DNA from 4 places in the Sphingobium sp. LSP13-1-1.1 genome. Region 1 is predicted to be linked to each of the others. Evidence: riboswitches for the same ligand, from Rfam matches in the RefSeq annotation. Region 1 holds a riboswitch; each other region holds the start of a gene.
What was found. A riboswitch is a leader RNA that binds a small molecule or an ion and turns the genes downstream of it on or off. The one in region 1 is predicted to bind cobalamin.

Region 2: another riboswitch for cobalamin. It lies ahead of MRBLSP13_RS00460 (HoxN/HupN/NixA family nickel/cobalt transporter); the one in region 1 lies ahead of MRBLSP13_RS22000 (TonB-dependent receptor plug domain-containing protein).
Region 3: another riboswitch for cobalamin. It lies ahead of MRBLSP13_RS00310 (DUF1636 domain-containing protein); the one in region 1 lies ahead of MRBLSP13_RS22000 (TonB-dependent receptor plug domain-containing protein).
Region 4: another riboswitch for cobalamin. It lies ahead of MRBLSP13_RS06895 (TonB-dependent receptor); the one in region 1 lies ahead of MRBLSP13_RS22000 (TonB-dependent receptor plug domain-containing protein).

What each region holds. Positions count from the first base shown of each region.
Region 1 is NZ_JBEGHU010000089.1:84,749-87,968, reverse strand. It holds gene MRBLSP13_RS22000 (TonB-dependent receptor plug domain-containing protein) at 1-1,686, opposite strand, end outside; cobalamin riboswitch at 1,856-2,069, opposite strand; gene MRBLSP13_RS21995 (threonine ammonia-lyase) at 2,153-3,136, shown strand; gene mobA (molybdenum cofactor guanylyltransferase) at 3,136-3,220, shown strand, end outside.
Region 2 is NZ_JBEGHU010000001.1:104,216-107,435, reverse strand. It holds gene MRBLSP13_RS00470 (efflux RND transporter permease subunit) at 1-126, opposite strand, end outside; gene MRBLSP13_RS00465 (LysR substrate-binding domain-containing protein) at 476-1,411, shown strand; cobalamin riboswitch at 1,534-1,761, shown strand; gene MRBLSP13_RS00460 (HoxN/HupN/NixA family nickel/cobalt transporter) at 1,915-3,006, shown strand; gene cobW (cobalamin biosynthesis protein CobW) at 3,003-3,220, shown strand, end outside.
Region 3 is NZ_JBEGHU010000001.1:68,893-72,112, reverse strand. It holds gene cobT (nicotinate-nucleotide--dimethylbenzimidazole phosphoribosyltransferase) at 1-829, opposite strand, end outside; gene MRBLSP13_RS00310 (DUF1636 domain-containing protein) at 826-1,233, opposite strand; cobalamin riboswitch at 1,426-1,615, opposite strand; gene MRBLSP13_RS00305 (MgtC/SapB family protein) at 1,951-2,460, shown strand; gene MRBLSP13_RS00300 (acetyl-CoA C-acyltransferase) at 2,614-3,220, shown strand, end outside.
Region 4 is NZ_JBEGHU010000009.1:47,031-50,250, reverse strand. It holds gene arsB (ACR3 family arsenite efflux transporter) at 1-226, shown strand, start outside; gene arsH (arsenical resistance protein ArsH) at 223-969, shown strand; cobalamin riboswitch at 1,224-1,465, shown strand; gene MRBLSP13_RS06895 (TonB-dependent receptor) at 1,643-3,220, shown strand, end outside.

The DNA of each region.
Region 1 (3,220 bases):
AGACGCCCGGATGTTCGCTATCGCATAGCCGTCCAGCCGTACCAGATTGGTCGCGTCGTTGAAGCTGTCGCCCACCATCGTCACGGTGGCGCCGGTCGACAGGCCGAAGGGCCAGACATAATCCGCCGAAACGCTGACCGCGTCGGGGGCGCGGCGGGGCAGCCGGGCGCCGCTACTGCGGTCGCGCGCATCGACATGGCTGTAGGCGGCCGTGACGGTCAGCGCATCGACCGGCCTCAGCGTCAGCATCGCCTCCACCCCCTTGGCGCGGGTGCGGTCGAGATTATTATACCCGCCATAGAGGCCGATCGAATAATCATAGTTGATCTGGTTTCTGGTATCGCGGCGGAACGCCGTGACGGAGAGGATCGCCCGGTCGCCGTCGAGCCTCTGGTCAAAACCGATATCGTAGCTTTTCGACCGCTCGGGACGCAGGCCGGCATTGCCGACATCGGCGCCGTAAAGCTGGTAGAGCGACGGCGCCTTGAACCCCTCGCCATAGCTCATGCGGATATTGGTCGCGCCGGCATTGGGCGTGTAGTTGGCGTTGGCGCCGAAGGTCGTCGCGCCGCCGAACTGGCTGTGATCGTCATGCCGCACGCCGCCGGTCAGCGACAGGCCGGCAAGGGGCTTGACGACGGCCAGCGCATAGACGCTGTCGATATCGGCCTTGTGGCGTTCGGTGGAACCGAAGCCGGAAAAATCATAGTCGGGCCGCTCATGTTCATAGCCGAAGACCAGCTTCGCCTGATCCACCGGCTGGTAGATCCCTTCATATTCGAAGCGCAAATTGGTGCCGGAATAGGCATAAGGCCCGAAAGCGGACGTATAGTCGCGGTCGATGCGGAACCAGGTGACGGCCGCCCGATTGGTGAGCCTGCCGTCGAGCAACGCAAGGTTGAGGCCCGCATAGCCGACATATTGATCCGATTTCGAGGAGTCCGTGGTGCTGTCCACCACGCCATTGTCGGTATCCAGGTCGGCATGGATATAATAGCCGCGCAGGTCGAGGTTGAGGGTATCGGTGAAGGACAGCTTCAGCCTGGCATTGGCGGCGATATTCTCATAGCCGTCCCTTTCGGTGCCGCTGGCGGCGGAGGAAATGCCGTCGGTGTTGAAATAGGCGATGCCGACGCCGCCCGACGCGATGCCGCTGCCGCCCGAAACGTCCGCCTTCGCGTTCAGCGTATTGCTGTAGCCGTAATCGACGGAGGCATTGCCGGCAAAGCCGGTGCCGGGCGTTCCGGTCATGACGTTGACGACGCCGCCGATCGCCTGGCTGCCGTAGACGATCGAGTTGGAGCCGCGCAAAATCTCGATCCGCTGGATATTGCCGGTCAGCAGATTGCCGAAATCGTACATGTCGCCGATGCCGCTGGGGTCGTTGACCTTGACCCCGTCGATCAGCACCAGCGTCTGCGTCGTTTCCGCGCCGCGCAGCGAAACCCCGGTCACGCCGCCCAGGCTGCCGCTGCGGTTGAAGCGCACCCCCGGCGTGGTAGCCAGCAGGTCGACCACGCTGACGCTCTGGCGGGTCCGGATGGTGTCGGCGTCGATCACGGTGACGGCCTGGCCGACCTCGTCGCGCGGCTGTTCGATGCCCAGCGCGGTGACGATGATCTCATCCTCCGCCAGCGCAGGTGCGGCCGCGAGCAAGGCGGCGATGGAAACGGAAATCCTCAACATGTCTGTCTTCCCCCTGAGCGCGATGCAACATGGCGCAGGGCATCCGCTCATGCGGCCGGACAGGGGAAAATGGCTGGCGCCCGCGCCCTCCCCCACACCGATGCGGCCCCGCGCCGCTTCGTCGCTCAGACGGAGAACACCGTGCCGTGGCCATACCCTGGACCAAGGCAAGAGCGACCATGCGCCGGCAGGTCTCCTGGCTCGCGGGTCAATGCGGCGATGCACGCCTTCCCGGACTTGCGTCCAGTGGCCGGCCCTGGGGGCCGAAGTGCATCGCGCTCACCGCTTACAGTTGCAGGGACAGCCGCGGATTGGGACGGCTTCCCGTCCGCACCGCATTCCCGTTTTCAGCCCTTCCGGGCACCGGCGCGATCTTCCTTGCGCGCAGGGGCTTTGCCCTGCCCGCGCCGGGCGCCATAAGGGAAAGCGGCGGCCATGCCAAGGGGCAGCCGCAGAAGGAGATTGCATGTCGTTCGCCATCAACGCCGCCGATGTCGAGGATGCGGCGCGGGTCATCGCCCCCGCCGCCATCCGCACCCCCCTGCTGGAAAATGCGGCGCTCAACGCCCGCTGCGGCCGGCGGGTGCTGGTGAAGTTCGAGGGCGCGCAGCACAGCGGATCGTTCAAGTTCCGCGGTGCCTACAACCGGCTGGCCCGGCTGGACGCCGGGGAGCGAAAGGCAGGCGTCGTCGCCTGGTCATCGGGCAATCATGCCCAGGGCGTCGCCTTTGCGGCGCGCTTGCTGGGGATCGCGGCGACGATCGTGATGCCGGCCGACGCGCCCGCGATCAAGACGGCGAACACGCGGGCACTGGGCGCCGAAGTCGTTGCCTATGACCGCTTCACCGATAACCGGGAGGAGATCGCCACGCGGCTGGCGACCGAGAGGGGCGCGGTGCTGGTGCCGTCCTTCGACGATCCCTTCATCATGGCGGGCCAGGGCACGATCGGGCTGGAGATCATGGAGCAGGCCGCCGAAGCTGGCGCGAAGATCGGCCAGATCCTGGTCAATTGCGGCGGCGGCGGCATGGTGTCGGGGATCGCGACGGCGGTGAAGGCGCGCATGCCCGAGGTCAACATCCATGCGGTGGAACCGGAAGCGTTCGACGATACGGCGCGGTCCCTGGCCAGCGGCAAGCGGGAAAGCGTGTCGCCCGATGCGCGGTCGATCTGCGACGCACTGCTGTCTCCCACGCCGGGAGCGCTGACCTTTCCCATCAACCAGGCGCTGTTGTCCGGGGGCCTGGCGGTGAGCGACGATCAGGTGCGCGACGCGATGCGCTTTGCCTTTTCCGTGCTCAAGCTGGTGGTCGAGCCGGGCGGAGCCGCATCGCTGGCGGCCATGCTGGCCGGAATTGCTCCGCCTGCCGAAGGGGCCGGCGTCGTGGTGCTTTCAGGCAGCAATGTCGATCCCGACAGCTATGCCCGGATCATAGGCGGCGGCGCATGATGCGGCTGATGGGGGCGGTGCTGGCTGGCGGGCGGTCCAGCCGGTTCGGCAGCGACAAGGCGCAGGCGATGCTGGAGGGGCGCA
Region 2 (3,220 bases), on a different contig from region 1:
GCGGATGTTGGGGAAGATGTCGACCGGGGTGCGCACGGCCGCCAGAACCCCGCCGATCGCGATCAGGATTGCCATTACGATGAAGGTCAGCGGACGATGTAGGGCAACCTTGACGATATCGATCATTCACGACTCCACGCAAGCGCCGCCAGGTGATCCCCGCCGCACATGAAACGCGACCTCTCCGAATATATTTTCGCCTTCTGGGACCAGGGACGAACAGCGCCAGGAAATGCGCATATCTTTTTTCGCATTTTCAGGCGATTGTCGATGACCGGCCTGCCTGACAAAGCGCCCAAGAATGCGACGACATCCCCGACCATGGCGGAGTGCTGCGGCAATGAGGGGGCATAGCCCGCGCACCTCCGCCCGACGGTCATGGGACACCGCCGCATTCGGAAACGCCCATGCGCCCTTGGACATTCCACGTCTAATATATAATATGGCATGATCGATATCTTTGACGACATGATATATGGACCTGCGCCACCTTCGTTATTTCCTGTGCGTCGCTGAAGAGATGCATTTTGGCCGCGCCGCGCTTCGCCTTGGCATATCCCAGCCGCCGCTCAGCCAGCAAATCCGCGCCCTGGAGGAGGAGCTTGGCGTCCGCCTGTTCGATCGCACCAGCCGCAAGGTGCGCCTGACGGAAGCCGGCCGGCTGTTCGAGCCGGAAGCCCGCAGGACGCTTGCCCAGGCCGACCGCGCCGCACAGATCGCGCGCATGGCGCAGCGTGCGGAGATCGGGCGGCTGGGGCTGGGTTTCACTACGTCCGGACCCTTCGTGCCGCCGATCGCGCGCGCACTCTACCGCTTCCGCAAAGCCCATCCCGACGTCGAACTGATCCTGCGCGAACAGGGCCGGGACGAACAGATAGAGGGGGTCGCCAGCCGTCAGCTCGATCTTGGAATCTTGCGTGATTTCACGGCATTGACGCTGCCTGATGGCTTGCTGTCGCAATGCCTGCTCAAGGAAGAGATGGTGCTGGCGCTGCGCGCGGATCATCCGCTGGCGCTGAGGGCGGACCCTCCCCGGATTGCCGACCTTTTCGATGAACCGCTGGTCCTGTACGGCGCACCCAATGGCACCGGCTTCACGGAACATTTCCGGGCCCTTTGCACGGAGGCTGGCTTCGTCCCCAAAATCTCCCATGAAGCCCGCAGCCTGGCCACTCTGCTGGGCCTGGTTTCGGCGGGGTTCGGGCCTACGGTCATACCCTTGTCAATGGCGCGGCTGCACCTTGACAATGTGGTCAACCGCCCGTTCGACTTGCCGGTCATGAGTTCACTCTGGCTGATCCACGATCGGGAACTGTCGCCCACCGGCCTGGCGTTCCTCGACACCCTGCTCGAAGAATGCCGGTCGACCGGAATCACTTCCAGCGACAGCCGATGCGCCACCCCGCCATGACGGGGTTCATCGCCCAATGCTTCATCAGGGAACGACCGCTGATGAAGCATTGGGCGATGACGCCGCCCCTTCCCATTTCTTTTCCCAGCCTCTATGCACGGCCGTGAAGACCGGTTTCGGTTGGTCTTCATGATCGCGCCGGTGCCCTCGCAAGGGGCTTAATAGGGAATGCGGTGATGAATCCGCAGCTGTCCCTGCAACTGTAAGCGGTGAGCGAGACGCATAGCGATCCTCCGGAACACCGGATGATCAGCCACTGGGCCGGACGCTAAACCATGCGAGGCCTGGGAAGGCCATGCGCCGAGCCGTGACCCGCAAGCCAGGAAACCTGCCTGCGTCTGGTCGCTCTTGCCTTGGTCCAGGGGATGGCCGCGGCACGGTCCTCCGTCTGAGCGACGCTTCTCGCAGCGGGAGCTGCTGTCCGCATGCCGGGCGCAAGAGCGTCCGCCCGGCATGAAGGCGGTTTCCGTCCGGTTTCGCAGACGCCGACGGGATACCGTCCGATGACCATTTCCTCCGATGCGCCAGCATCGATGCAGGCGCCTCCTGGCGGCCTGCGTCGCCGCGCCACCGGCATGTTCGCCGGTCTCATCGCCGCCAATCTGGCCGCCTGGATCGCGGCCTTCACCATCTTCGCGGGCGATCCCGTCATGCTCGGCACGGCGGTGCTTGCCTGGAGCCTGGGCCTGCGCCATGCCGTCGACGCCGATCATATCGCCGCCATCGACAACGTGACCCGCAAGCTGATGCAGGACGGCCAGCGGCCCCTTACGGTCGGCTTCTGGTTCGCCATCGGCCATAGCGGCATCGTGCTGATCGCCGCTGTCCTCATCGCTTTCGCCGCCAATGCTCTCAGCCGCGTCGAAGCCGCAGGAGCCATTGGCGGCACCATTGCGACGCTGGTGTCCGCGACCTTCCTCCTTGCCATTGCGGCGATGAATCTGGTCATCCTCCAATCCGTGCTGAAGACCTTCAATCATGTTCGAAGGGGTGGCGCCTATGTCGATGAAGATATGGACATTCTCCTGAGCAATCGGGGTCTCCTGTCGCGCCTTTTCCGCCCGCTTTTCCGGCTGGTGACGCGAAGCTGGCACATGGCGCCGCTCGGCTTTCTTTTCGGTCTGGGCTTCGATACCGCGACAGAGGTCGCCATTCTGGGGCTTTCCGCCGGCCAGGCCGCCAGCGGCCTTTCCATTGCGACCGTCCTTATCTTTCCCCTGCTCTTTGCGGCGGGGATGGCGTTGATCGACACCACGGACGGCGCGCTGATGATGGGCGCCTATCAGTGGGCGTTCGTGAAACCGATCCGCAAGCTCTACTATAATATCACCATAACGCTGATGTCGGCGCTGGTCGCGCTGCTGATCGGCGGGATCGAGGCGGCGGCGCTGCTCGGCGACAAGCTCGGCCTCAGCGGCGGCATCTGGACCCTCGCCGCCGATTTGGGCGCCCATTTCAACAGCCTCGGTTTCATCATCATCGGCCTGTTCGCCGCCTGCTGGCTGGCGAGTTGGGCCTTCTATCGCTGGAAGGGCTTCGACGAGATCGAACTCATCCCCGCCGCTAGCCGCCAACCGCAAGGAAATCCCGCATGAAAAAGGTATCTGCAACCGTCATCACCGGCTTTCTGGGCGCCGGCAAGACCACGCTGATCCGTCACCTCATCCAGCATGCCGGCGGCCGCCGCCTCGCCCTTATCATCAACGAATTCGGGGATGTGGGCGTCGATGGCGCGCTGGTTCAGGGGTGCGGCGACGCAGCCTGCCCGGATGACGACATCATCGAACTGGCCAATGGCTGCATCTGCTG
Region 3 (3,220 bases), on a different contig from region 1:
GAGCCGCCAGGCAGTGGCCGGTGATCGCCGGGTTATCCTTCGCCAGCGGCGCGACCGCCGCGCAACCGATAAACCCGTCCAGCATCACGGGAACGCGCCGCATTCGCGCCGCCAACACCGCTCCGGCCAGCGCCGCGATCTCTCGCCCGCCCAGTCGCCGCAGGGTTTCGAACGCATTGATGCACTGCCCTCCATGCACGGCGAGTGCCCGCTCCACCGCATCGGCCTTGCGTATCAATCCCTCGCCGTCCACTCCCGTGCCGCGCCCGATCCAATGACCCGCCGGACCGCCGAATGCCTGGGCGCAGAGCGCCGCGGCCGGCGTGCTGTTGGCAATGCCCATTTCGCCCAGCAGCAGCAGGTCCAGCCCCGCTTCCACCACCGCCGCGCCCGCATTGATCGCGGCCAGGCAATCGGCCTCGCTCATGGCGGCCTCGACACAGATGTCGCCCGTAGGCCTGTCCAGGTCGATCGCGACCACGGTCAGTTCCGCCCCACAGGCCTGGGCCAGCGCATTGATTGCCGCTCCGCCATGACGGAAATTCGCCACCATCTGCGCGGTCACCTCGGCGGGATAGGCGCTGACCCCCCGCGCGGCCACGCCATGATTGCCCGCGAAGATCGCGGCGCGGAGGCGCTCCGCCACAGGCCGCTCCCGGCCCTGCCAGCCAGCCATGAACAGGGCGATTTCCTCCAGTCGCCCCAAGGAACCGGCGGGCTTCGTCAATATGGCCTGCCGCGCCGCTGCGGCATCGATGAACTCTGCATCCGGAGCCGGCAAATCCTTCAGCGCCGCAGCGAAGGCCATGCTGTCGCTGAACCGGATCATGAGCAGACAAAACCTTCAGGCGGCGTCCGGACGATGAAATGCCCCTTAACGCCCTGCGGCCATTCGGCATAGCGCACCACGCCCTCTTCGCTTTCGGCATGGCGCACGGCATAATCGAGGATCGCGCGCGCGGCGTCCTCATCCGGAGTGAAATCGCCCAGCACATAGCCGACCTTGCCGGTCCCGCGCACATGCACCGTGCAATGGCGCTGACAAGCGAAGAGGCAGGGCATGTCCTGCACGGCGACGCCCGCATAGGCGGGATCGCCGTCGCGTATCTTCTGCATCGCCTGCGCCAGCAAGGCGCCGCCCCGCCGCCCCGCCGCATCCTCCCGTTGTTCCGCCGAAAGGCGGCAGGTCGAACAAACGACCACCGAAGCCCCAGGCCTCACAGGCCGCAACATCAGCGATGGCCCCGCAAAAAAGTCATATCATATCCTCCAGCCCCGACGGCATATGCCCTGTCGGGAACCGCGCGGGAGAGGACTGGCCGGCATCGGGCAGGCGACAGAACTCCCCTGCACGGCCGCGCCGGCAAGGCGATGACTGTCGCTCGGCGAGGATATCCCCGTTCGTCCGGCACACCCTGTCCGGCCGAAGAACGACCGCGTCAGGCAGGTCTCCTGGCTCACGGGTCGACGCTTTCCGGCCGCCTTCTCGAAACCTTTGGTTCCAATGGCGCGATGGCTGGATCGCTCGCCGCTTACAGTTGCAGGGGCAGCGCGGGCGTTCCACCCGACTTCCCTTTTCATCCCCTGACGGGGAACCTGTCGCACTGGCGCTGATAAGACTGCATTCGCCCGATCGCAAGGTCGTAAAAAGCGAAGAATTCACCGACCCGCAGCGGTGCGCCGATTTGCGATGGTTACACTTCTCCTCACTCGCCCGAACTGCTATCATCGCCCGTAATGAGGGAGAGGAACCATGGCGATTCTGACGCGATGGATGGATTGGTTCTGTCAGTTGTTCGCATGCACCGCTGAAAATGAAATGCGGGTCAACGGCCTGATTGCACATGTTTCTTCCGACAGCGACGACCGTTAACATCCCATAGCGGACGCGGCCTGTCGAATTCGTCGCCGTGGATGGAACGGCGAGTCTCCTTCGCGTGTATTATGGCCATGTTGGCCAATGATTTCGGTACCACGCTCGTCCGCCTTTTGCTCGCAACCCTGCTGGGCCTTGCGCTGGGATTTGAGCGGGAACGTCACGGTCATGATGCGGGCCTGCGTACCCATGGACTGGTGTCGCTGAGTTCGGCGATGCTGACTTTGTCAGCACTGGAACTGGCGGAAGCCCATCAGGACAGCGATCCGATCCGCGTCGTTCAGGGTCTTGCCCAGGCAATCGGCTTCATTGCAGGTGGCCTCATCTTCGTGCGCGGCGGCGATGTGCGCAACATGACGACGGCCGCCAGCCTGTGGATGGCGGCAGCCGTCGGGATCACGGCAGGAGCCGGCCAATATGTGCTCGTGCTTGCAGGATCGCTGATCGCGCTGGTCCTGCTGTCCCTGCTCCTCCTGATCGAAAAGCGCATGGGTCGGCGCGAGAAGAAGGCGGACGACCCGGAAAGCGGTTCCGTCACCATGCCCAATCGTCGGGGGTCGACGGTCCCCAAGCGTGACGGCTGAAGGGGCCCATCGCATCGCCGCCTTCAGCGACACCTCCGTTGCGCGCATGGTCGCGATAGGAGAAGAGGCGAGCGACGCGGGCGGAAACCCTTGTTGCGATTCGCGCCATGATATGGTGCAGGGTTCGCTCCCGAACCGCTTGAGGAAAGAGCAATGAGCAAGGATATCATCATCGCCGGCTATGCCCGCACCCCGATGGGTGGCTTTCAAGGCGCGCTTTCCGGCGTTTCCGCGCCGGAACTGGGCGCCGTGGCGGTAAAGGCGGCGGTCGAGCGTTCGGGTGCCGCGCCGGAAGCCATTGACCGCATCTATATGGGCTGCGTCCTGCCCGCCGCGCTTGGGCAGGCGCCCGCCAGACAGGCGGCGCTTGGCGCAGGTCTCCCACAGTCCGTCGAAGCGACCACCGTCAACAAGATGTGCGGTTCCGGCATGCAGGCGGCGATCATGGCCGCAGAAGCGCTGAGCGCGGGAACCGTCGATATCGTCATTGCGGGCGGCATGGAGAGCATGACCAATGCACCCTATGCCCTGTCCAAGCATCGCTCCGGCGCGCGCATCGGCCATGACCGGATCATCGACACGATGATGATGGACGGGCTGGAGGACGCCTATGACCGCGGCAAGCCCATGGGCGCCTTTGCCGAGGATACGGCCCGCGACTATCAGTTCACGCGCGCGGAGATGGACGCCTATGCGGTCGAGAGCCTCGCTCGCGCCAACGCCGCGATCGCCAGCGGCGCCTTCGCTGGGGAAGTTGTTC
Region 4 (3,220 bases), on a different contig from region 1:
CCGCCGTTTCGGCGTGGCGTGGTGCGTCGCCGGCCCTTCGGCGCTGATCGGCGCCTCCAACTTCTTCGAACTGGCTGTGGCCGCCGCCATCAGCCTCTTTGGGCTCACCTCCGGCGCCGCGCTGGCAACGGTCGTAGGCGTGCTAGTCGAAGTGCCGGTGATGCTGTCGATCGTCGCCTTGGTAAAGCGAACCCGTCCCTGGTATGAGAAAGCCATTGCCGCATGAGATTGCGTGAACTCACCGCCCCCGATCATCTGCCTGCCTTGGACAAGGCCTTTGCGCTGGCTCGTCCCGCCACTGGCCTCGGACCGGACCAACCGCCTCCGCGCTTTCTCCTGCTCTACGGCTCGCTGCGAGAGCGCTCCTTCTCTCGCCTCGCCGTGGAAGAGGCCGCCCGCCTGCTGCAATATTTCGGTGCTGAGACGCGGATCTTCGATCCCAGCGACCTGCCGCTGCCAGATCAGGTGGCGGGAGACGATCACCCTGCGGTGCATGAATTGCGCGAGCATGCGCTGTGGTCGGAAGGCATGGTCTGGTGCAGCCCGGAGCGGCACGGCCAGATCAGCGGCATCATGAAGACGCAGATCGACCACCTGCCGCTCCAGATTCGCGGGATGCGGCCGACGCAAGGGCGGACGCTTGCAGTCATGCAGGTGTCCGGCGGCTCCCAGTCGTTCAATGCCGTCAACACGCTGCGCCTGCTGGGTCGCTGGATGCGGATGTTCACGATCCCCAACCAGTCGTCGGTGGCGATGGCTTACAAGGAGTTCGACCAAGACGGCCGGATGCGGGCGTCGAGCTACTACGAGCGCATCGTCGATGTGATGGAGGAATTGGTCCGCTTTACGGTACTTATGCGACCGCATGCGGCGCAACTTGTGGATCGCTATTCCGAGCGCAAGGAAGCCGGAATTTCGGTTGATGCCGAGTCTGACCATTCGGCAGTCGCGATAGCGCCGCAATCTTGATTGACGGCTAGCAGCCCGGCACGGCGAAAATCAGGATCAGCAACCATGGCATCCGGCTGTACGACGGACTCAGCCGGGTTCTGGCCCATGCTCGCGATATCCCGTGTCCTGTTGTCGCTGGTTAAGCGCCTGGTTCTCATGCGGATATCGGCCATCTCGCCTTGGCTCGGTCTTGCGGCGGCGTGAGATTAGGCTCTTGCGGAGCATTGACCCTCCCGCTAACGCACCTCTGCCTGGGACGACGGCTTCGTCGTCCCAGGCATGATCGCGCCGGTGCCTCGAAAGAGGCTTAAAAGGGAACGCGGTGAGGATGGCTCCGGCTATCCAAATCCGGGGCTGTCCCTGCAACTGTAAGCGGCGAGCGCGATGCATATCGCTTCCTCCAGTGTGAGGAGGCAGCCACTGGACCGGACGCTAAATCCTGCGAGGTCTGGGAAGGCCGTGCATCAAGCTATGACCCGCGAGCCAGGAGACCTGCCAGCGTCTGGTCGCTCTTGCCCGGTCCAGGGGATGGCCAAGGCACGGTATCTTTCCGTTTGAGCGACGAACGGGCGGTGGAGGCCGCATCGGTTCGCGTGGCGGTCGCTCTATGGCGTCCGGCTGCTGACGTGCGCCGACCGTCGCTGGCGGCACGTCTCCACCCGAATGTCGCGTGACGCCGGGAAGACATGCAATGGAATGGAAAAATGTAGGATTTTGGCTGGCCACCGGGCTGGCCGCCACCACGACGCAGCAGGCCGGCGCGGAAACCGCCGCGGATGGCTCAGCCGAAATCATCGTGTCGGGCGTTCGGCCGGGAGCATTGCTCCAAGAGACGGAAACCGGATCGCGCCTGGGGCTGACCGCGCTCGAAACGCCAGCCAGCGTCGCGCAGATTGATGGCGACGCGATCCGCGCTCGCGGCGATCTGGACATAATGTCGGCCGTAACCCGTGCACCGGGTGTCACCACCTCCGCCAATCCGGGCAATGGCGGCACGGCCCTGTCGCTGCGCGGCTTTTCCGGTCAGGGTTCGGTGCTGCAACTGGTTGATGGCGTCCGGCTGTTCCCGGTTGCGGGCACGATCACCTTCCCCACCGACCCGTGGAATGTCGAGCGGATCGAATTGCTGAACGGCCCCGCCTCCGTGCTCTACGGACAGGGCGCGCTGGGCGGCGCGGTGAACATCATCACCAGATCCCCCAATGCCGAACGCACCGAATTTGACGCGGAAGCAGGATATGGCTCGCAGGATAGCTGGCGCGCGGCGGCAGGTGTCGGTGGACCGCTGGGCGAGATGCTCTCCTACCGGATCGACGCCAGCTACCGGGCGTCGGACGGGTATGTCGACCGTGGCCATTCCAAGAGCCTCGCGCTCTCGGGTGCGCTGCGCTTCCGGCCAAGCGACAGCTTCACGCTCACCCTGCGCAACGACTATGGCAATCAGCGGCCGATGGAATATTTCGGCACGCCACTGATCGACGGGGCGTTGGTGAAGGGCAACCAGCGGCGCAACTATAATGTCGCGGACGCCAGCCTGCACTATCGCGACAATCGGACCACGCTGACCGCCGACTGGACGGTGGCCGAAGGCATCACCCTCTCCAACGCCGCCTATCGCCTTACCAGCAAGCGTCTGTTCAAAAATCTGGAGAGCTATTTCTACAATGACGACGCCGGCCTGATCAACCGAATGGACAATCTGGGCATCTTCCATGACCAGACCCAATATGGCGATCAGGCAACCATCCGCATCAGCAAGCCGATTGCGGGCCTGAAAAACGATCTGGTCGTCGGCTTCGACGCCAATCTCATCAAGCTCACTTATTCCAATGATTTCGGATCGGACCCACAGGAGGATGCTGTCGATCCCTTCGACTTCGATCCGGGCCTGTTCTACGACACGCAGGGCATCGCGCCCCGCTATCGCACGCGGACCAACGAATATAGCGTCTTTGCCGAAGACCGCCTGGCGCTGACCGATCAGCTTTCGGTGGTCGCAGGCATCCGGCACGAGCGTGACAAGGTGCAACGCTGGAACATCGTCAATAACCCGGACGGCAGCACCAGCGAGGTCAATGCCTTTCCCAATGGCGCGACCAATCGGAAATTCCGCAACACCACTTGGCGGATCGGCAGCGTCTATAGGCCGACCTCCAACATCTCGCTCTATGGGCAATATTCGACCGGCGTCGATCCGCTCGGCACGCTGACCACCTTCACCACCAATGCGACCCAGTTCGCCTTCACCAACGCGACCGGCGATCAGGTC